4 regions of the Yersinia mollaretii ATCC 43969 genome follow, and region 2 is predicted to be linked to each of the others. Evidence: predicted binding sites of a transcription regulator. Region 2 holds the regulator's gene; each other region holds the start of a gene.

Region 1 (5,869 bases), 1.4 Mb from region 2:
ATCCTGCGGTAGATCCTGAGAAAAAGTGCCGCTCTCTTTGTTCTGTGGCAACCTTGTCATAATGTCACCTCCATGGCGCTGACAATCTGCTCTGCGACGAATAGGGCGCTGGTCAGTGATACCCCTGCGCCACAGCCCTGTTGCAGCGGATCGTACCCCCCCAACACCGCGCCGATCACATGCAGATTATCCAATGCAACCCCACCACGCAGCGCCCGTAATCGGTTATCCGTGTTGACACCAAATTGCAGGTAAGGCTGCGGGGCAAACATATTACTGCGGCTCCAGTCGGCACGGTTTGGCAGCGATAAAATATCCAGATCCAGTATTGGCTCGTAGACCTGCTCGAAGGTGGCGACCAGCCCATTGCTGAAGAAACTGCCGCTGGCGAGCACCATCTGGGCCGCTCGCAACGGAATATCACCATGATTGCGGCTGTAAAGTCCGGTAATTCGGTTGCCCACCAGCTCAGCGCGTAATACCGCGTCGCCCGGCATGGTGATGCCGCCCAATTGCTGGAAGCGCTGACGCAACGCCTGATGTAAGCGGATGCCGAGTAACGAAGGCGGCAGTGTCGGCAGCAGTTGAATGGGTTTGCCGACCGCCGCGCGCAGAGCCTCCAGCGGTGCCGACTCATCCAGCCCGATGCAGGCTGGCAGTAAAATCATTTCCGCCGCCGATGATAAGCGCGCGAGTTCGTCCGCCAACGGTTGCCGATTTTCCGGCAGGTCCAGCAGGCGGGCAATATTCACCGCCCGGAATTCGCTGGGGTTATCGCGCAAGCGATCGAGTGCAGGTAAGTGCAGATAGTCCGCCGTGGCTGCGACGCCCTGCTCCTGCAAAGCACTGGCAACCATCTGCGGCTGAAAATCGAGGAAACCTTCGATGCCAATCACTGCGACATTTTGCCAAGGCAGCGGGCCTTCCAGTGGTGCAACCGGAATATCCGCCGAGCTGAGCCAAGTGGGTCGGCAGCCGCCTAACGGCGTCAAACGCAGGTGATTTTTTGCCGCGCTCCCCACCAGTTTCAGGCCACAGCGCTGCAAGAGTGCTTCAGCTTGGGGTGCCAATTCACTCAATTCGCCCGCTGGCCCCGCTTGGCGCATCTTGCTGTAGGGGTGTTCAGGGGCCAATTCCGCTAATGCGTCAAGGGCGGATAGCGGCTGGCTGACTGCCCGCCCGTCAGGTAATTTTGCCAATAGATCCAAAGAGCCGGAGGAGAAGTGCAGCGCATTTTGGCCCGCGCTGACAATCGCACAATATTTTCCTTGCTCGGCCAGACGAATCCCACAAGCCAAGCCCGCTAGCCCACCGCCGATGATAATGACATCAAATTTCATCGTGTTTCTCCTGAACAGGGGTCACGGGCGGGGTGTCATCCAGACCACACAATCCCTGATAGACCCAATGGGTAAATTCACTCTCCCGCAATGCGTCGCCCCAAGCGATTGGGCGCACCCCTTTCCAGCGCTCATTCAAAAACTGCCTAAGCTGTTCGCGGGATTGTTGCGGCGTCGTCACCTTAAAGCGGCTGAGTAAACCAGCGGCGCGACAGGCGCAGAGTTCCCCCTGACAGGTGCCCATGCCGACACGAGTGCGACGGCGTAAATCCAGCAGGTTGTTCACCGAGAGCGACTCAACGGCATAGCGCACTTCACCCGCCGTGACCGCTTCACATTCGCAGACCAAACTGTTGTCGAGTCGGTTCCCCGCCAAGAGCTGGGTCGCGCGGTCGCCATGGCGATAAACCGCAGAACCGCGAATGCTAGCGGGCAGCGAAATCACTTTGCTGAGTGTCTGTTCCGCCGATTGTTGCGAACCGGGCAGTGGCTCTTGCGCCGTGGTGCAGCCCGCACTCACCCCCAGTTTTTCACACACTTTATCCGTAGCCCACTCCGCCATCAGACGGTAGGTCATCAGTTTGCCGCCGGTGATGGTGATAAAGCCCTCCAGCCCATCCCGACTGGCATGATCCAGTAGCACGATGCCACGACTGACATTGCGCCCTGACGGGTCATCATCACTGGCCACCAGCGGCCTAACACCGGCGTAAGCCCGTAGAATGCGGGTTTGCGCCAGTTGCGGCGAAAGTTTTGACCCTTCGCGGATTAAGGTGTCCACCTCTTGCGCGGTGACCACCATATTGTCGATTTGGTCATATTCGATATGTGTGGAGGTGGTGCCGATCAATGAGATGGTGTCGCCGGGGACCAAAATATCCGCATCCGCCGGTTTACGACAGCGGTTGATCACCATGTTGTTGATCCGATGGCCGAGGATCAGCAGTGCACCTTTGGCAGGGAACATGCGGATGCGCAGATCGGCATACTCGGCAATGTGTTGCCCCCAGATCCCCGCCGCATTCACCACAATTTGCGCATGGATTTCATACTGGCGGTGATTTTTATGATCGAAAACGCGCACGCCGCTCACGCGGTCACCTTGGCGTAACAGCCCGATAACCTCGTGATAAGTCAGCACATTCGCCCCGTGCTCGCGGGCATCCAGCATATTGGCGGCGGTTAAGCGGAAGGGGTCCACGGTACCATCGGGGACGCGGACGGCAGCAATCAATGAGGGATTGACGGCGGGTTCCAGCCGCAGTGCCTGCTTGGGATCAATGGCTTGCGCGTCGATCCCCGCTTCCTGACAGCGGGCGATAAATTGCTGCTGATAGTCCAGAGAGTCTTCCGGCAAGGTGATAAACAGCCCATCCGTTTGCTCAATACAGTGGCGAGCAATACGTTTTAGAATCCGGTTTTCTTCAATGCATTCACGGGCCGATTCGCCGTCAGTCACCGCATAACGTGCGCCACTGTGCAATAAGCCGTGGTTGCGACCCGTCGCGCCAGTGGCAATGTCATGCCGCTCCAACAGCGTACACGCCAAACCCCGTCGGGCGCAGTCGCGCGCGATCCCTGCGCCGGTCGCGCCGCCACCAATGATGATGACATCCGTTTCTGTGTAAGGAGAACTGTTCGTCATGAAAGACCCCGCATTATCAGACAGCCGCGTGGCGGCTAATTATGCGTCTATTGAGCCACACTCTTTATGGGTATTGTTTGATAAGGAACAAAAACGAACTAAAAACGAAACCGTTATGGTGCTTTAAAACCATGATTGTGATCAAAGTCACAGGTATTTCCTCATTACTGGTTTCAAAATGTTAACCAATCGCTCAAAATTGCCCCCGCTTTCATATAACTGTAACAAATGCGCCATCACTCACAGATAAGTAGCGCGAATTTATCTAGCATGGCGTTCGTTATAGAACATAAACGAGAGCACGTTAGCCGTTTAACCACCGGGTTGAAACACCGGGGTAAAAAACAACAAAAAAGCCATCGGAGGCACTCATGTTGAGTATTTTTAAGCCCGCGCCACATGTGGCACGGCTTCCTACAGACCAGGTCGACCCCATCTACCGCCGCTTACGCTGGCAAATTTTCATGGGCATTTTCTTCGGTTACGCTGCCTACTATCTTGTGCGTAAAAACTTTACGTTGGCTATGCCGTATTTGATCGAACAGGGATTCTCTCGCGGGGATCTGGGGTTCGCACTATCCGGTATTTCTATCGCTTATGGTTTCTCAAAATTCATCATGGGGTCGGTCTCTGACCGCTCGAATCCACGGGTATTCCTCTCGGCCGGTTTGATCCTCTCCGCCGCCGTGATGCTGTTTATGGGCTTCGTGCCTTGGGCAACATCCAGCATCGCCGTAATGTTCGTGCTGCTGTTCTTGTGTGGCTGGTTCCAAGGGATGGGTTGGCCGCCATGTGGCCGAACCATGGTGCACTGGTGGTCGAAGAAAGAGCGCGGCAGTATTGTGTCGGTCTGGAACTGCGCCCATAACGTAGGGGGTGGTTTGCCGCCATTGCTGTTCCTGCTGGGGATGGCGTGGTTTAACGACTGGAAAGCAGCACTCTATATGCCGGCTTTCGGTGCCATTTTGGTGGCATTAATTGTCTTTGGGCTGATGCGAGATACTCCTCAATCCGTGGGCTTGCCGCCGATTGAAGAGTACAAAAACGACTATCCAGACGACTACAGTAAAGAGGCAGAAGAAGAGCTGACGGCGAAGCAGATCTTCATGCAGTACATCCTGCCTAACAAGCTGTTGTGGTACATCGCGATTGCTAACGTTTTTGTCTATTTACTGCGTTACGGCATCCTCGACTGGTCTCCGACCTACCTGAAAGAGGTGAAACACTTCGCGCTGGATAAGTCGTCATGGGCTTATTTCCTGTACGAATACGCGGGTATTCCGGGGACACTGCTGTGCGGTTGGATGTCCGATAAAGTGTTCAAAGGTAACCGTGGTGCCACTGGTGTGTTCTTTATGACGCTGGTGACTATCGCGACCATCATTTACTGGCTGAACCCGGTCGGTAACCCTGGTATCGATATGGCGTGTATGATCACCATCGGCTTCCTGATCTATGGTCCGGTGATGTTGATTGGCTTGCATGCGCTTGAATTAGCACCGAAAAAAGCAGCAGGTACGGCGGCAGGCTTCACTGGCCTGTTCGGTTATCTGGGCGGTTCGGTCGCGGCGAGTGCTATCGTCGGTTACACCGTGGACTACTTCGGTTGGGATGGCGGCTTTATGGTCATGATCGGCGGCAGCATTCTGGCCGTGATCTTACTGATTGTCGTGATGTTCAGCGAGAAGAAGCATCACGAAGAGCTGGCAAGAAAGCAGGATTTATAAGTTTAGCGAGTTGAGCTAAATAGAGGCTGTGCCGTTATTTATGGATTAATAGCGCCGCGGCCTTTTTCATACCCTGAAATTGATTAAAGGAGCAATATCAATGCAAACTCACATAAAATCGCTGGTAGCGAGTATGATTCTGGCATCATCAGTCGCCGGTATGGCACATGCAGTAGAACCCCTAAGTAAAGATAAATCAGCCGACAAAGTGGTTATCGCGCATCGCGGTGCCAGTGGCTATTTGCCTGAGCACTCCCTGCCCGCGAAAGCGATGGCTTACGCGCAAGGCGCTGATTATCTTGAGCAAGATTTGGTGATGACCAAAGATAATGAGTTGGTGGTGCTGCACGACCATTATCTGGATCGGGTGACAGATGTCGCCGATCGCTTCCCGGATCGCGCTCGCAAAGATGGCCGCTATTACGCCATTGACTTTACCCTGCCCGAAATTAAGTCGCTGAAATTTACCGAAGGTTTTGATATCGATAAAAACGGCAAAAAGGTGCAGAGCTATCCGGGCCGTTTCCCGATGGGCAAATCTGACTTCCGCGTGCATACCTTCCAGGAAGAGATTGAATTTGTTCAGGGGCTGAATCATTCGACCGGTAAGAACATTGGTATCTACCCTGAGATCAAAGCGCCATGGTTCCATCAGCAAGAAGGCAAAGATATCTCAACCAAAGTGTTGGACGTGCTGAAGCAGTATGGCTACACCAGCAAAGCCGATAACGTTTACCTGCAATGCTTTGATGCGAATGAGTTAAAACGCATTAAAAATGAGCTGGAACCGAAGATGGGCATGGATCTGAAACTGATTCAGTTGGTGGCTTATACCGATTGGAATGAAACCTACGAGCAGAAGCCAGATGGCAAGTGGGTGAATTATAGCTACGACTGGATGTTCAAGCCCGGCGCAATGAAGCAAGTGGCACAGTATGCTGACGGCATCGGCCCTGACTACCATATGCTGGTGGTTGAAAGCTCCACACCCGATAACATCAAGCTGACGGATATGGTCAAGGAAGCCCATGCCAACAACATGATGGTTCATCCCTTCACTATCCGCGCGGATAAGCTGCCTAAATACGCCACTGACGTAAATCAGCTATTTGATATTATCTACAACCAAGCGCAAGTGGATGGGGTGTTTACCGACT
Region 2 (5,869 bases):
GGCGGGCCAAATTGGCTTGCTCCAACGCCTGAGCCAGTGGTGTCAGCTGAGTCTGAAGTTGCTGCTGTTGCTGAGTCAGTGTGGTGATACGCAGCTGTATCTGTTGCACATCTTGCTGGCTGCGTGAGCACTCTCGTAGTAAGGGGCGCAATTTTTCAGCGGGTTCACTGCGGGCTAGCCGTTGCAGCTCTGGCTGAGCTTGCAGGAGGGCTTGCTCAACCAATTTTTGTTGCTGCCGATACTCCTGTGCACTCTTTTGCTGCTGTTGCCAATGTGTTAGCCAGCTTATTTGTTGTTGATTAATCGATTGTTCGGCGGCGAGTTGCTTCTCTTGTTGGCTGAGAACATCTATTTGTTGTGATAGAGCTGACCGCTGTTCTTCATTGAGCAGCTCAATACCAGTTGCCTGTTGGTGTAAGGCATCCAGATCGGCTTTGGCCTGTTTATGCTGTTCGAACACCTGTTCGGATAGTCGCCCATAGATATCAGTGCCAGTTAACTCTTCCAATAGCTCAGCGCGGTCATTAGCATTGGCATTAAGGAACGCGGCAAATTGCCCCTGTGACAGCATCATGGATTTGGTAAAACGGCCAAAGTCCAGCCCCGTTATCTCTGCAACCCTATCAAGCTTGTCACGCACTTTGTCGGCCAGGATTTTGCCGCTTTCACATAACGCCAACTCAACTTTAGGTGCTTGTAGGCTCCCTTCAGGGCTGTTTTTAGCGCGACGTTGACTCCAGAAGGCGCGATAACGGGTGCCTTTCACCTCAAATTCAACTTCGGCCAGAGATTCTGCGGTATGGCGTGTCATCAGCTCATTTTGGCTGGGCGTGACATTCAGACGTGGTGTTTGGTGGTATAGCGCAAGGCAGATTGCATCCAGCAGTGTGGTTTTCCCCGCCCCCGTCGGGCCAGTGATGGCGAATAAGCCGTTGCTGGCAAAGGGCTCAGCAGTAAAGTCTATCTTCCACTCCCCTTGTAGAGAGTTAATGTTTTTTAGGCGCAGGCTTAAAATTCTCATTTCGGCTGCTCCTCTGCGGCATCATTACCTTGGGTGATCGCTTCAACCACCTGATTGAACATTTGGCGCATCCGCTGCTGGCGTGGCTCGGCTAAATCTGGCTCCAGTGCCAGTCTGCGTTCGAAGACATCGGCGACACTCAGCTCATTGAGTGTCTCCTTTTCTTGCCGCTCAATATTGTTGTTGCGCTGTTCTTTGCTGCGACGTAATAGTACAACCTCAACGGGGAGATCTGCTGCCAACGCCTGAATTCTCCGTTGAATATCAGTAAGATAGTCTTGGGTGGCCACTTCGATATCCAGCCAGACAGGTAAGCCTTGGTGGTCAGCAAATTTAGCCAACTGCTGCTCTATTTGCTGCAAATCCCCTTTGATGAGCTGCATCGGCTGAAATTGAGGGATGAGTAGCGGGGCCACTGACGCCAATGTTTGTTGGGCAAACTCCACCAAATAAACACTTTTCTCTTTGCTCAATTCATCAAAACTCAGGGCGATGGGCGAGCCGCTATAGCGGATATGCTCCGTTTTAGCTACTTGCTGTGCGCGGTGAATGTGGCCCAGCGCAATATAATCAGCCGGTGGAAACGCTTGCGCCGGGAAGGCATCTAGTGTGCCGATATAGATATCACGAACCGAGTCTGAGGTGGTGACCCCTACGGTGGTGAGGTGCCCCGTGGCAATAATAGACAGAGGCAAACCCAGTTCGCTGCGCAGTTCAACGGCTCGCTGATATAACGCCTGATAGTGGCCCGCAATGGCTTCTTGCAACGCCAATTGCTTCTGCCCACCAGATTCACCGGCTTGGCTGGTCACCAAGTCCCGTGGGCGCAAGAAGGGAATGGCACACAGCAAGGCCGCAGGCTGTTTCTGACGGTTTTTCAGCGTAATAATTTGTTGTTCGAGATGGCTACTGGCGCAGGAGATCACTGTAGTATTCAGATAAGAAAGCAAACCGCGTGATTCATTCAGTGTTGATACTGAATCGTGGTTCCCCCCAAGAACAACTAATTGACAGCCAGTGGGCTGGAGTTCAACCACGAAACGGTTATACAACTCGCGGGCATAGCTAGGTGGGGAGCCAGTATCAAAAATATCGCCAGCGACAATCAGCGCATCTACCTGATTTTCTTCGATCTGCTTAATGAGCCAGTGCAGAAATGCCTGATGTTCGGCAGCCCGGCTTTTGGTGAAGAAATGCTGGCCTAAATGCCAATCAGAGGTGTGGATAATGCGCATAAATCTCCCGCACGGCAGGTTATCAGTCAAAGAGAATGGCGCTGATTATAAACGCTGGTCGCAGGATGTCGCGGCTAAAACAAGAGCATGAGGCAAATCTCCGAGACGTCTCGCAAACTTGGCTGCTGCATTTTGCAATTACTGTGAAATTTATCACTATGCTTATTGCTGATAGAAGCGTGATGTTTTTCATAAAAATGTCACAAAAGTGACGCATAATGGCTCCCGAAATCAAATAGTGACCACTAACTTACTGGCAGGGTTGATGATGGCAAGACGCATACTGGTGGTGGAAGATGAAGCACCAATCCGTGAGATGGTGTGCTTTGTGTTGGAACAGAATGGTTACCAACCCTTAGAAGCCGAAGATTATGACAGCGCAGTCACTCGTCTGTCGGAGCCTTACCCTGATTTAGTGCTACTGGACTGGATGCTGCCGGGTGGCTCGGGTATCCAGTTTATTAAGCATATGAAACGCGAAGCATTGACCAGAGATATTCCTGTGATGATGTTGACCGCCCGTGGCGAAGAAGAAGACCGGGTGCGCGGTTTGGAAGTGGGTGCTGATGACTACATCACCAAGCCCTTTTCGCCGAAGGAGTTGGTGGCGCGTATCAAGGCGGTTATGCGGCGGATATCGCCGATGGCAGTTGAAGAAGTGATTGAAATGCAAGGGTTAAGCCTTGACCCCTCCTCTCATCGAGTGATGGCTAATGAGCAAGCACTAGAGATGGGGCCAACCGAGTTTAAGTTGCTGCACTTTTTTATGACCCATCCTGAACGTGTTTACAGCCGTGAACAGTTGCTTAATTATGTCTGGGGCACTAACGTTTATGTAGAAGATCGTACGGTTGACGTGCATATTCGTCGGCTACGCAAGGCGCTTGAAGTTGATGGTCATGATCGCATGGTACAAACTGTCCGGGGAACTGGATACCGTTTCTCAACGCGCTACTGAGTTTTCAGTGCCGGAGAATTCGTCGTGTTAGAACGTTTATCATGGAAAACGCTGGCTTTAGAGCTGGCTCTTTTTTGTTTGCCAGCACTGCTGCTGGGTGCTTTTATCGGGTATCTCCCTTGGTTGTTGCTGGTATCCGTGCTCGCGGCGCTGGTCTGGAACTTCTATAACCAACTCAAATTATCTCACTGGCTGTGGTTAGACCGTAGCATGACCCCTCCTGCGGGGCGTTGGAGCTGGGAGCCGCTGTTTTACGGCTTGTACCAGATGCAACTGAGAAATCGTCGGCGTCGGCGTGAGTTAGCATTACTTATCAAGCGATTCCGTAGCGGGGCCGAGTCACTACCAGACGCAGTGGTTATCACGACCATTGATGGCAATATCTTCTGGTGTAACGGCTTGGCTCAGCAATTGCTCGGGTTCCGTTGGCCGGAGGATAATGGGCAGCATATTCTCAACTTATTGCGCTATCCTGAATTCAGCCAATACCTGCAACAACAAACCTTTTCCCGCCCGCTGACCCTGCAATTGAACAATGGTTATTACGTCGAGTTCCGCGTGATGCCTTATTCTGAGGGGCAATTATTGATGGTCGCCCGTGATGTGACTCAAATGCGTCAGTTGGAAGGGGCGAGACGTAATTTCTTTGCTAACGTCAGCCACGAGCTGCGCACCCCGCTGACGGTGTTGCAGGGCTATCTGGAAATGATGCATGACCAAGAGTTAGCTGGGCCATTACGGGACAAAGCACTAGGGACGATGCAGGAGCAGACCAAGCGCATGGATGGACTGGTTAAACAACTATTGACGCTATCACGTATTGAAGCTGCACCTAATGTGGATATGAATGAGCGGGTGGATATTCCGTTGATGCTCAAGGTATTGCAGCATGAGGTGCAGGCGCTGAGTAATGGTCGCCATGAGATTACTTTCCGGGTGAACGAGCAGTTAAAGGTGTTTGGCAATGAAGACCAACTGCGCAGTGCGGTATCAAATCTGGTCTATAACGCGGTCAATCACACTCCTGAGGGCACTAAAATTGAGGTGTGTTGGCAGCAAACACCGCAAGGCGCGCAATTTCAGGTCAGCGACAATGGGCCGGGGATTGGTCCGGAACATGTGCCACGGCTGACGGAACGTTTCTATCGGGTGGATAAAGCGCGATCACGGCAAACGGGCGGCAGTGGGTTGGGGCTGGCGATTGTGAAACATGCATTGAGCCACCACGACGCGCGTTTAGAGGTGATGAGTGAAATTGGTCTGGGCACGCGATTTATCTTTACCTTGCCGAACCGGTTGATTGTTCCCACAGTTTTAGCCGAGAATGCAGTCAAATCCTAACACTGCATGGATATTAAGCTGATGAGATGGGGAAAATGGGCGCTGTTCACCGCCATGCTAGGGTTGTGCTATGGCGTTTTCGCGCAACAGGTGGTGCTATCTCCAATGATGACGCAGCACTCATCATCGTCAGTTTCTACTGCTCATACCCTGTCAGGCAATCTCTCCAGTGTTGGCTCTGATACCTTAGCCAACTTGATCTCCTTATGGGCTGACGATTTCAATCATCACTATCCCGGCGTTAATTTGCAGATTCAGGCGGCAGGATCTTCAACTGCCCCTGCCGCCTTGGCCGCTGGGGCTGCCCAACTTGGCCCGATGAGTCGGCCAATGAAAAATGGTGAAATTAGCGCATTTATTCAACGTTATGGCTATCCGCCGCTGGCTGTACCTGTGGCCGTCGATGCCTTAGTGGTTTTTGTTCATCAGGACAACCCACTGAATAAACTGAATTTATCTCAGCTTGATGCTATTTTCTCGCAAAATCGCCGCTGTGGGGCGCTCCGCCCAGTTCAGCGCTTTGGTGAATTGGGGCTGGAGGGGGACTGGGCGGCTCGCGCGTTGCAGCGTTACAGCCGAAATTCAGCCTCGGGAACCTATGGCTACTTTAAGCATCGGGTGCTGTGCGATGGCGATTTTATAAATAATGTCAATGAGTTGCCCGGTTCTGCATCTGTGGTGCAAGCCGTAGCAGAGTCATTAAATGGCATTGGCTATGCCAGTATCGGTTTTCGTAACAGTGGTGTTAAACCACTGGCACTGGCGGCCTCTGGGCAGGATTTTGTGCTGCCGACGCCCGAAAATGTTAAAGATGGCCGCTATCCTTTGTCGCGCTATCTCTATATTTACATCAATAAGGCACCGGGCCAGCCGTTGGAGCCCCTCACTGCGGCATTCCTTGAGCGCGTGTTATCACCGGAAGGGCAAAAGCAGGCAGCCCATGACGGCTATTTGCCATTGCCACCTGATGTGCTGATGCGCACCCGAAAAGCTTTGGGTTTTGCTGATTAGTCTGTTTCCAATGTCACTTTTCATCCACGTAATCAGGTGCGATTACCCGTGATAAAAAACCGCTACTGACCGATGATATTTTCACCAGATTCGCTGAGTTGGTGGGGTGATATTGACGATAAAATGTTAACGGTTGGATATAAATGATACAAATCTTGTGGGGTGTATTTATCTAAATCTGGCACGATTAACTGGTTTGGTGAAATTATCTGGATGATGACTCTGCTTTTATGATCCTCACTTGCCTTTCTCCGCTATAAACGGTCTACTTAGCGCCGTTGTTGGCCTATTCCACCTGCAAAT
Region 3 (5,869 bases), 940 kb from region 2:
CGACCACCTACACCAATATCACCCGCCGGAACATCCGTATCTGGGCCAAGATGGCGGTACAGCTCCGTCATCAGCGCCTGACAAAAGCGCATGACTTCAGCCTGACTCTTCCCTTTCGGATTAAAATCAGAACCGCCTTTACCGCCACCCATAGGTAGTGTAGTCAGGGCATTTTTGAAGGTTTGCTCAAAACCAAGGAATTTAAGAATCGATAAGTTGACTGATGGATGGAAGCGCATCCCGCCCTTAAAAGGACCAATGGCTGAGCTAAACTGAACGCGCCAAGCACGGTTAACTTGCACCTTGCCTTGATCGTCAGTCCAAGCAACACGAAATTGAATGACCCGTTCTGGCTCGACTAAACGTTCCAGCAGGCTTTGTTCACGGTAATGCGGGTTTTGCTCCAGAAAGGGCCAAAGCGAGGTGAAGACTTCACGCACGGCTTGGAGATATTCAGGTTGGTTGGCATCACGTTGTTGTAACGATTCTAAAAACGACTCCAGAGAGATTAAATCATTCATTACTAATCATTCCTTGTACCAATTAAGACTCCCCAGACAATTATTTCTAACTATTATTTTTATAAAAATAATCTGGAGACGATGTTGTGCATCATCGACTATATCATTGGTTTATATTCATACAGCAAGGGATTTTGAGAAAAAGTTAGCAGGGTTATCAATGAGTGGCGACAGGGGCGATACCGGCAAAAGCACAATAAAAAACGCCCGCGAGAGGCGGGCGTTAGCGGTAACAACATTAAGTGGTATTGGACGAGCGTTTAATCGTCTTCGCCATTTTCGTCATCGCGCAGAGGCACGATCAGCATATCGACATGCACGGTGTTGATCAGTTGGCGTGCTGAGGACATCAACTTGCTCCAGAAATCTTGATGATGGCCGCATAATACTAAGTCCATATCATATTTCTTAATCGCATCAACCAGTACCTGACCCAAGTCGCCGCTACCACTCAGGGTTTGCTCAATCGGGTAGCCCGCATTCTGCGAAAGCTCAGTCAATGCATTGTGTGTCTCTTCAGAGATGCGTTTTTGCATATCGCCAAGATTAACGTCGATCAAGCCGGTATAGAGATCTGAGTAGTTAACATCGACATGGATCAAGGAAACTTTGGCATTGTACGGTTTGGCCATGGAGACCGCTTTTTCCACCAACACCTTACTTTCCGGAGATAGGTCAACCGCAATCAGAATGTGTTTGTAAGCCATAAGTAAACTCCTTCCATAATGTTAATTAATGGGTAAGCAAACATTCAACCAGTTGAACGGGTGCTACGCGATATCTATATAGTAGCATTATGACCCCTAACTGAAGTGTTTCACGGATCACAACACACTGTTTTGATGATGATCACTAAAGTCACCCTTTGTCGTTTCACCCCTATTTTCGCAGAGGAATGACTCAATTCTGCCGCTTATTGCCCGGCACATTATCCGGTCATTCGAATTTAGAGCAGATCATTCTCTTAAGTATAGCGCTGATAAAGCATTCGAATGAATGGAATTTCATATTTGTGATGCAAATATAATTTAGTAAAAGTAGTAGTCAAGCTTATCTAATTCAGTTAAGAAAGATTAATGATTAATCAATTTCCGTACGAATTTAACGCGCATCCAGCAAGTATGATTCAGTATAAGTTAGTGCAAATCGATACTTAACCAATGCCGAAATAGGCTTAATTTAGAGATTATCAGGCTATTTTTCATTTCATTTCCTACACTCTTAAAGGGAGTCCTACATGTTCGGATGTTGTGTCGAGCGAATAACACGTCGAACCACCATTAGAAAGCGAACGATAGGGGGTGGTTTTCAGGCCCTGGGGGTGTTTGTATCGACTAGAGTGAGCGATGGCGTAGAGGCTCAGGTAACTGACCCAATAGCAATATATCGCTGGGAGGATGATTATGATCAGTACCGTCGCGCTTTTTTGGGCTTTGTGTGTGGTATGTGTGATTAATATGGCACGTTATTATTCATCACTGCGTGCGTTGTTAGTGGTATTACGTGGCTGCGACCCGTTGCTGTATCAATATGTTGATGGCGGTGGATTCTTTACCTCCCATGGCCAGCCGAGCAAACAGATTAGATTAGTGGGTTATATTTTTACTCAACGCTATCTTGATCACCATGATCCGGAGTTTATTCGCCGCTGTGAGCGATTACGTGGGCAATTTATACTGACCAGCGCATTATGTGGTTTAGTCGTGGTGAGTCTGGTGGGATTAATCTTGTGGTATTAGCATGAATAATGGGCAGAAAAGTATTTAAAAAGGCGACCTGTTAAGGCCGCCTTTTTGCTTATCATCACCGTTCGGTTCTATATACCGCTCGGTATTATCATCGTGCTACACGTCGATGCACGGTGATAGTAAAACGTCTCGCTGGGCTTAAATAAACTTCAATGCGACCCAGTACAACCCACCGGAAAGAAGAATAGAGATGGGTAGGGTTAATACCCATGCCAACATAATGTTCTTAACCGTCTTGCTCTGCACACCACCGCCATCGACCAACATGGTCCCGGCAACAGCTGAAGAGAGCACTTGAGTTGTCGATACTGGCATACCGGTATAACTCGCAATCCCGATGGAAACCGCCGCTGTCATCTGGGCCGAAACCCCTTGTGCGTAGGTCATGCCTTTCTTACCGATTTTCTCACCGATGGTCACGGCAACACGTTTCCAGCCAATCATGGTCCCCAAAGAGAGAGCCAGAGCGACGGCAACGATAATCCAGGTCGGTGCGTATTCCACGGTTTCCAACAAATCGGTACGCAGATTGTTGAGGAAACGGCGGTCTTCAGCACTGGTTTCTGGCAGCTTGGCAACGGTCCCTGCGGTTTCTGCGACACACATCAGCAAACGACGCATGTGGCTGCGTTGATCAACCGTGAGGTCGTCATAGCTTTGCAGATTCGCCAGCAGCACCTGTGCATGTTCAATCGCTATCATGGCGCGTGAGCTATCACAGTGGAACTGTGCAGGTGTGTTTGGCAAGGCTTCTGGTGTTGGTACCAGTGGTTTCAGCGCGACAGCATGAGGCAGAACCTCAACATGTTGCTGATAATATTGTTGCAGATGAGTCACTGCATCGCGGGTGCGGGCAATATCATAACCAGTTGCATTCATATTCACGACAAAACCGGCCGGAGCCACGCCGATTAAAACCAGCATGATCAAGCCAATCCCTTTCTGACCATCGTTAGCGCCATGAGAGAAACTCACGCCGATAGCCGATATGATCAGCGCAGTACGAGTCCAGAATGGCGGTTTACGTTTACCGTCTTTCTTTTCACGTTCAGCAGGTGTCAGATGAATACGTTGCTGCTTCTTGGTTCCGTTCCAGTAACGACGTAGCAGGAACACCATCAATCCGGCAATAACCAGACCCACAATTGGGGATAAGATTAATGACAGGAAGATTTGAATCATCTTAGGAACGTTCAGTGCATCGACAACAGATGTACTGGTCATTAATGCATTGGTTAGCCCAATACCGATGATAGCACCAATCAGTGTATGAGAACTGGAGGCTGGGATACCAAAATACCAAGTGCCCAAATTCCAGATAATCGCCGCCAGTAGCATAGAGAAGACCATGGCCAACCCATGTGCCGAACTGACGTTTAACAGCAGATCCGTAGGCAATAAGTGAACAATGGCGTAAGCCACGCTCAAACCGCCCAGCATCACGCCGAGGAAGTTAAACACCCCCGCCATCACAACAGCAACTTGTGAACGCATGGCACGGGTATAGATTACGGTCGCAACCGCATTGGCTGTATCATGAAAACCATTAATGGCTTCGTAAAACAGCACGAACATCAAAGCAAGAACTAACATTAGGCCGGTATGGAAATCCAGGCCAGCGAAAAGATGTAGCATAAGCGTTACGCCAGTTTGTGGACATGAACGCGGCGCATTATCAGTGACAATGGGGGGTGGGGAAAAGGAAAATATGACCTTTTTTTGACATGACTGCGGATCAACTGCTCTTTTGGGGCAACATATGTATGTTATATCAGGAAGTTACTTAGTTTTACCGGGTGAGACATTTTCTTACTCTGGCGATCTTTCGGTGAGCGACTTACAATCCCCCGCCGCTAATTTGTCGGTTGAATGCCCTAAATAATATAAAAAGTAGCCAAATAGGGGCGATTTTGCAGCAATGATGATTTTACTCAATGAGGCCCAGTGTGGAACAGTTTGATGTGGTTGTGATAGGTGCGGGTGCTGCGGGGCTATTTTGTGCCGCTCAGGCCGGACAAGCAGGGTGTCGGGTGCTATTGGTCGATAACGGCAAAAAAGCGGGCCGCAAGATACTGATGTCGGGTGGTGGCCGCTGTAACTTCACCAATATGTATGCTGAACCTGCCGCCTATTTGTCACAGAATCCTCATTTCTGTAAATCTGCCTTGGCGCGATATACCCAATGGGATTTCATTGACCTGATGAATCGCCATGGCATCGCCTGGCATGAGAAGACTCTGGGGCAGCTTTTTTGCGATGACTCCGCACAGCAGGTGGTGGAACTTTTGCTGAAAGAGTGTGAGTTGGGTCAGGTGACGATCAGGTTGCGCAGCGATGTGCGATCGGTTGAAAAAAGTGAAACTGGCTTTTTGCTCCATATCAATGATGAGAAAGTGAGCGCCCACTCACTTGTTGTGGCTTCTGGTGGGCTATCTATGCCCGGTCTTGGCGCATCTCCGTTCGGCTATAAACTGGCAGAGCAGTTTGGTTTGACAGTGTTGCCAACCCGTGCGGCGTTGGTGCCGTTTACCCTGCATAAGCCGCTTTTGGAGCACCTGCAAACCCTCTCCGGTGTTTCAGTTCCGGCGGTGGTCACCGCAGAGAGTGGTGTCAGCTTCCGCGAGAGTATTTTATTCACCCATCGAGGGCTTTCTGGCCCAGCTATTTTGCAGTTATCAAGCTATTGGCAGGCTGGCGAGTATGTGAGCATTAACTTACTTCCTGACACGGATCTGGACGCCTTCCTCAATAACGAGCGGCAAGCACATCCCAATCAAACACTGAAGAACACCTTGGCTCAACTGTTACCCAAGCGTTTGGTGGAGTGTCTCCAAACATTGGAACAACTGCCGGATGTCACTCTGAAGCAATTAAATGCACCGCAGCAGGCTGCGTTGGTGGCCCATCTTCAGCAATGGCGAGTGCAACCCAATGGGACCGAAGGCTACCGAACTGCTGAGGTCACCATTGGCGGCGTAGACACTCAGGAGCTATCCTCCAAGACAATGGAGGCCCATAAAGTTCCCGGATTGTACTTTATTGGTGAGGTGGTTGATGTTACCGGCTGGTTAGGGGGGTATAACTTCCAATGGGCTTGGAGTTCAGCCTGGGCTTGTGCACAGGCATTGGCGGCGGTGAAGCAAAAATAGAGTTTGTACACAGTTCTCTACTTCACTCCGTAGCCAGCGCTGGGAGTGAATATCTTGAGCAAAGAGAGGGCCGCTAGGAACGCGGGCTGATTTTCAGCGAGCGCTTAGAAATCGCCATGGCCTATAAATTGTACTAGTGTAATAGGATTATGATGATCTCTTATATTTTAGTACAGATAAAAACAGGGAGGTTAAATGTTGTAAATACATAGCCATCTCCTTGCTGATAAATTCGGATGCGAAGACCTCGGTCTTTAAAAAGATAGAAATCAGGAACGAACGAAACCAGCATTCTAGCTTGGTCGTCGCTCAACGCTGAATTTGTGGATAACATCACAATCTCATTACCATTATGAGTGTAATTAAATAGTAATTGTTGCGATATTCTCTGGGTTCTTTCTCCTGGCCTGTTAAGTTCACCGACTACAGCAACTTCACCCTTATCACCATT
Region 4 (5,869 bases), 1.1 Mb from region 2:
GCTTGGAACATGAGATTGTTCATGCATTACAGGCGCTACCTGCACGTATTGAGCAAATGCTCTCTCTGGATAAAACCATTGAAGCACTGGCTGAAGGTTTCTCTGATAAGCACAATGCATTGTTCCTTGGCCGTGGTGATCAATACCCCATCGCGATGGAAGGTGCACTGAAACTGAAAGAGATCTCCTATATTCATGCGGAAGCTTATGCAGCCGGTGAATTGAAGCACGGGCCATTGGCATTGATTGATGCTGATATGCCCGTCATCGTGGTCGCGCCAAACAATGAATTGTTGGAAAAACTGAAATCCAACATCGAGGAAGTGCGCGCGCGTGGCGGCTTGCTATATGTGTTTGCCGATCAAGATGCGGGTTTCACTGATAGCGAAGGCATGAAAATCATTCAGTTGCCACACGTGGAAGAGATTATTGCTCCTATCTTCTACACTGTGCCGCTACAGTTATTGTCTTATCACGTTGCCTTAATTAAAGGCACTGATGTGGATCAGCCACGTAATTTGGCAAAATCGGTTACAGTTGAATAGTTCATTTTCCTTCAGCTAAAGGCAATTTCTACATCAAAGCCCATCCTAAATAGGGTGGGCTATTTTTTTGATGCCACTAAATTAATTTAATCGCTAAATTACACTGGTAAGCAGACCCGTTTTAGTTCCACACCCCTATCAATACTTCCGGGTTTTCAGCCATAAACTCAAAACTTCAACAATTTGTAATTGCAGTAGGAAAAACACAAAAACCATCAACGGGATGTTTAGTTGTCTCAGGTATTTTCCTGAATCTAAGAGAAGCAGATTGTGAGGGTGGCCATAAGTCACGAAGTGTACGAGATATATTAACTGTATTTATTCCATAGCTCAGTTTTGATGCCTCCCAAACACACTGTCCAATAGCTTTAGGTTGCATATTGTTTGGAATACCCACAAAAGTGATAAGCGCCTGACTAATCGAAAGCCCCGCACCCAAATCCAGATTAGGTAGCAAGAGGCGCTCTTGCAGCAAGTTATTCACTATAATACGGGTATCATGCACACAGTTATGCGCCGCAGTATAGGCATCACTAATACTATAATCTAGCTTTCCTGCATCCACTTTAAATAGAATTAATAGCCCATCCCCTAGATATTCCGTGACATGACCATTGTTCAAAAGAGCTGTTTGTGCCAATGCTGGCAACAACGTTGATGTTTCATAATAAACACGCTGGATACCGCTTTCAATGGTTGGAAAAAGTTCTTTACTGCGTAGGCGAGCTGATGATTTTCGCATATCTACGGCTAAAGCTATAAATTCATCTACTTCTGGGTTTTCCTCTTCAATAAACGGATGACCAGGGATAGAGCTTCTTATTACGCTGGGTTGAGGGGGGGGCGATTTATGGGTGATAAATTCTTCTTTAGTCAATGGTCTACGCATCAGGTGCTCAATTTTAGCCCAGTTTTTTATGGCGCGATCCAATCCGTCATTAGCTGCTTTCATCACTAATGTGGCATCTAACTCTTTTAGCATAATTTTTTTTCTTCATATAAGGGAGCCGTTGCAGTGACTCTGCTGTAACAGGCGGAAATCTGGCAATATCGAGAAAGTAATAATGTAACATTGGGTTGGCATTCAACCAGGTAATGGTCAAAATTTAAAAGTCAGTATTAAACCACTAATAAACGGAATGTTTCTACAGTGAATTATCAAATGATCTGGAATGTTACTTCCAGTGTATCGTATTACATATCAATAAGTTGTAGGGTGTTAGTGTTTTATTTGTAGGGCGTTTAAAATATTTAATAATAAAAACATTTTTCATCAGGTCGCACTTTTAAGTGTGGGTAATATGCACCATCTTCATTAGAAATATTACTTATAACTGTAGTCCTTTTCATTTTTTCTAGTTCATTTTTCTATTTTTGTAATATAAAGAAAATTTTTATAGAATATAATCTAATCCAATTTTTTAAATGTGAGTAGTATGAGCAGCATAGATAGTGTGGATAGCATAGATAATGATTTTTATAAAAAAAACCAATTAATTTCTTGGGAAAAAGGACTGTTGAATGAGAATTTTCATATTATCCATGCTATCTCATCCGAACAGGGTCTTGCGATTAACAAATGTATATCCCCTTTCGTAGGGGACAGGTTTGAAAAGATAGTCTCTAAGTGGGATATTATGTCTGGTTCTTTAGTTTCTTATTCTGAAGGAAAAGGACGTGGCGCTTTTCCAACACATCTTGTTCTTGATGTTCCTTATCAAAATATTCTAGGAACGCATTTTTCTGATGTTTGTTTTCCTACTCACGCAGGTAAATCAAGTTTGCTTTGTAATTTCTTTTGGAATTTATGGGAGAATAAAGCGACTGGGAAATTAAAAAGACCTTATTCTTTGGTTGATAAAATAAACAAAGGTAAACAAACAAATGGTCTTTACTTAGAAACATCATTTCGTATTTTAGAAAATTTTAATGAATTTATAGAAGAAATGAACCCTAATATTCACAATGAGATACTTATTGTTTGTAAGCCTAATATTTTACTTGTTGAAGACGTTCCGAGTACGGATGAGATTAAATTAAAAGGTATTGTTTATGATGTCGATAATGCTTATTTTGAAAATATAAAAAAGGACATTTTAGCTATTAAAAAAATAGCTATTGCTAATGATTTGAAAGCTGTAACATTTATATTTAATAATAAGCGTATAATCCCGTTTGAGAAAAAACATATATTTATTTATGATGAGATAAGGAAGATTTTTGGTGCTCCAATATATTCTTCATTTAAGCGAAGGTTAGTTACAGAAAATAATTTTTTGAACAAGCCAATAAAAGCTGTTGATTTATCAAATGCATATCACCCATTAGGATTGAATAGAGATATAGCTATTTTTTCGGTTAATGGAAAGCCAATTGTTGGTGAGTCTGTTAAATTGACTAATGACTGGTGAATAGTGATTCTGTTAGGGGGAACCACAAGAGTTTGTTAATTTCTGGCCGTCAGCCTAAATTATATTTGAGTTTTTTATAGGTCTATTATGCTGAGTCTTTTGTGAATGTATCTTACCTACAGTCCGAGCGCGGCTGCATAGCAGCCGCGACACTAACGATCCCTGAATGGAAGTCACCCCACGGCCTGACGGGTTGCATAAATTTCGGGACATAGAGCGATAATTGCTGCTTTTTTTGGTTGTCATATAACTGTCATATTTCGTACATTTTTCTGTCATTAAACTGTCCTATTTTCTCTCCTGCACCATACTTAATCTGATGAAAACAATTTAGACACTCTAGAGTTAATTCTAATATCCCATTAGGAGGGATTATGAAACTGATGCGTACCACCGTAGCCAGCATTGTGGCAGCGACTTTATCTATGACAACCGTGTCCGCGTTCGCTGCTGCAAGCCTGACAGGTGCAGGTGCGACATTCCCCGCGCCGGTGTATGCCAAGTGGGCAGATTCTTATCAGAAAGAAACAGGTAACAAAGTTAACTATCAGGGGATCGGTTCTTCAGGTGGCGTGAAACAAATTATCGCCAACACGGTTGATTTCGGTGCCTCTGATGCGCCATTAGCAGACGACAAACTGGCTGCTGAAGGTTTGTTCCAATTCCCAACAGTGATTGGCGGTGTGGTGTTGGCCGTGAATATCCCTGGCATCAAATCCGGTGAACTGACATTAGACGGCAAAACACTGGGCGATATTTATCTGGGCAATGTTAAAAAATGGAATGACCCCGCAATCGTTAAATTGAACCCAGGCGTTAAATTGCCTGATCAAAATATCGCTGTGGTTCGTCGTGCTGACGGTTCTGGCACCTCATTCGTTTTCACTAGCTATCTGGCGAAAGTGAATGCTGATTGGAAAGAGAAAGTGGGTGCAGGTTCTACGGTTAACTGGCCAACCGGTTTGGGTGGCAAAGGTAACGACGGTATTGCCGCATTCGTTCAGCGTCTGCCGGGTGCCATTGGTTATGTGGAATACGCTTACGCCAAACAGAATAACTTGGCTTACACCAAACTGGTTTCTGCTGATGGAAAACCGGTTAGCCCAACTGAGCAGAGCTTTAGCGCAGCGGCTAAAGGCGTAGACTGGAGCAAAACATTCGCTCAAGACTTAACCAATCAGAAAGGGGATGATGTATGGCCAATTACCTCAACCACCTTCATTTTGGTGCACAAAGAGCAGAAAAATGCTGCTAACGGCACTGAAGTTCTGAAGTTCTTTGATTGGGCTTACAAAAACGGCGCTAAACAAGCCAACGCACTGGATTACGCAACATTGCCAGATGCCGTGGTTGAGCAAGTCCGTGCCGCTTGGAAGACGCAAATTAAAGATAGCAGTGGCAAGCCAATCTTCTGATTTACTGGCAATAAGCGGTTTATGAAATATTGATTCACAATATATACCCTAAATAATTCGAGTTGTAGGTAGGCGGCAATTGAGATAATCCCCAGGAGCTTACTCAAGTAAGTGACTGGGGTGAGCGAAAGCAGCCAACACCCCTGCAGCTTGAAGTATTAGGGGTAGGATGAGAAGAGAGTTTATGGCTGCGAACAAGCCGACGATCAAAGCACCGAGCAAATACGGTGACATCATTTTCAGTGCGCTGGTTAAACTGGCTGCGCTGATTACCCTATTTCTGTTGGGCGGCATTATCATTTCATTGATTATTGCTTCCTGGCCAAGTATCGAGAAATTTGGTTGGGCCTTCCTGTGGACCAAAGAGTGGGATGCCCCGGCTGAACAGTTTGGTGCCTTAGTGCCGATTTACGGCACCGTGGTTACCTCGGTGATCGCCCTACTGATCGCGGTTCCGGTCAGTTTTGGTATTGCCCTGTTCTTAACTGAACTGGCACCAAACTGGTTAAAACGCCCGCTAGGGGTGGCAATCGAACTGTTAGCGGCGATCCCCAGCATTGTTTACGGCATGTGGGGCTTGTTTGTCTTCGCCCCCCTCTTTGCCCGCTATTTCCAAGAGCCTGTCGGCAACGTGATGTCCGGCATCCCCATTGTGGGTGTGCTGTTCTCTGGCCCGGCATTCGGTATCGGGATTCTGGCTGCGGGTATCATCTTAGCCATCATGATTATTCCTTACATTGCAGCGGTCATGCGCGATGTGTTTGAACAAACGCCGGTGATGATGAAAGAGTCGGCTTACGGCATTGGCTGCACTACATGGGAAGTGATCTGGCGCATTGTGCTGCCTTATACCAAAAATGGGGTTATCGGTGGCGTGATGTTGGGGCTGGGTCGTGCATTAGGGGAAACCATGGCGGTAACCTTTATTATCGGCAACACCTATCAGCTCGACAGCTTCTCGCTGTTTATGCCGGGCAACAGTATTACCTCCGCGTTGGCGAATGAGTTTGCCGAAGCTGAATCGGGCTTACACACCGCAGCATTGATGGAGTTGGGCCTGATCCTGTTCGTCATTACCTTTATCGTGTTGGCTTTATCTAAGTTAATGATTCTGCGTCTGGCTAAGAAAGAGGGGCGCTAAGATGGCGACGATGGATATGCAAAGTGACGCGACGCTGATGGAAACCCGCCGTAAAAAGCAGGCATGGCGTCGTCAAAAGAACCGCATTGCCTTATTACTTTCAATGGCAACAATGGCGTTTGGCTTGTTTTGGTTAGTGTGGATTTTATTCTCGACCATAACCAAAGGCATTGATGGTATGTCGCTGGCGCTGTTTACTGAGATGACACCGCCACCCAATACCGCCGGGGGCGGTTTGGCGAATGCGATTGCCGGTAGTGGGTTGTTAATCCTATGGGCGACAGTGATTGGTACGCCACTGGGCATCATGGCGGGGATCTATCTGGCGGAATATGGCCGTAAATCCTGGCTGGCGGA

The links. Region 2 encodes PhoB, which activates phosphate uptake and scavenging genes when phosphate is short. Its sites were predicted from a motif close to CTGTCATAAAACTGNCNNAT; they were not measured.
Region 1: a site for PhoB is predicted at 3,194-3,213, ahead of glpT (glycerol-3-phosphate transporter). Genes of this name have one in related genera too.
Region 3: a site for PhoB is predicted at 3,976-3,995, ahead of pitA (inorganic phosphate transporter PitA). Genes of this name have one in related genera too.
Region 4: a site for PhoB is predicted at 3,196-3,215, ahead of pstS (phosphate ABC transporter substrate-binding protein PstS). Genes of this name have one in related genera too.

Annotation. Positions count from the first base shown of each region.
Region 1 covers NZ_CP054043.1:936,569-942,437, forward strand. Annotated here, with positions in the region: gene glpC (anaerobic glycerol-3-phosphate dehydrogenase subunit GlpC) at 1-60, opposite strand, end outside; gene glpB (glycerol-3-phosphate dehydrogenase subunit GlpB) at 57-1,340, opposite strand; gene glpA (anaerobic glycerol-3-phosphate dehydrogenase subunit A) at 1,330-2,985, opposite strand; gene HRD69_RS20725 (hypothetical protein) at 2,984-3,112, shown strand; gene glpT (glycerol-3-phosphate transporter) at 3,357-4,712, shown strand; gene glpQ (glycerophosphodiester phosphodiesterase) at 4,813-5,869, shown strand, end outside.
Region 2 covers NZ_CP054043.1:2,358,151-2,364,019, forward strand. Annotated here, with positions in the region: gene HRD69_RS10410 (AAA family ATPase) at 1-1,021, opposite strand, end outside; gene sbcD (exonuclease subunit SbcD) at 1,018-2,256, opposite strand; gene phoB (phosphate response regulator transcription factor PhoB) at 2,525-3,214, shown strand; gene phoR (phosphate regulon sensor histidine kinase PhoR) at 3,239-4,555, shown strand; gene HRD69_RS10430 (PstS family phosphate ABC transporter substrate-binding protein) at 4,577-5,566, shown strand.
Region 3 covers NZ_CP054043.1:1,413,698-1,419,566, forward strand. Annotated here, with positions in the region: gene gdhA (NADP-specific glutamate dehydrogenase) at 1-521, opposite strand, end outside; gene uspA (universal stress protein UspA) at 782-1,228, opposite strand; gene uspB (universal stress protein UspB) at 1,925-2,260, shown strand; gene pitA (inorganic phosphate transporter PitA) at 2,408-3,904, opposite strand; gene HRD69_RS06235 (BaiN/RdsA family NAD(P)/FAD-dependent oxidoreductase) at 4,216-5,418, shown strand; gene HRD69_RS06240 (hypothetical protein) at 5,579-5,869, opposite strand, start outside.
Region 4 covers NZ_CP054043.1:1,252,476-1,258,344, forward strand. Annotated here, with positions in the region: gene glmS (glutamine--fructose-6-phosphate transaminase (isomerizing)) at 1-545, shown strand, start outside; gene HRD69_RS05475 (hypothetical protein) at 721-1,527, opposite strand; gene HRD69_RS05480 (hypothetical protein) at 1,982-2,956, shown strand; gene pstS (phosphate ABC transporter substrate-binding protein PstS) at 3,331-4,371, shown strand; gene pstC (phosphate ABC transporter permease PstC) at 4,556-5,512, shown strand; gene pstA (phosphate ABC transporter permease PstA) at 5,514-5,869, shown strand, end outside.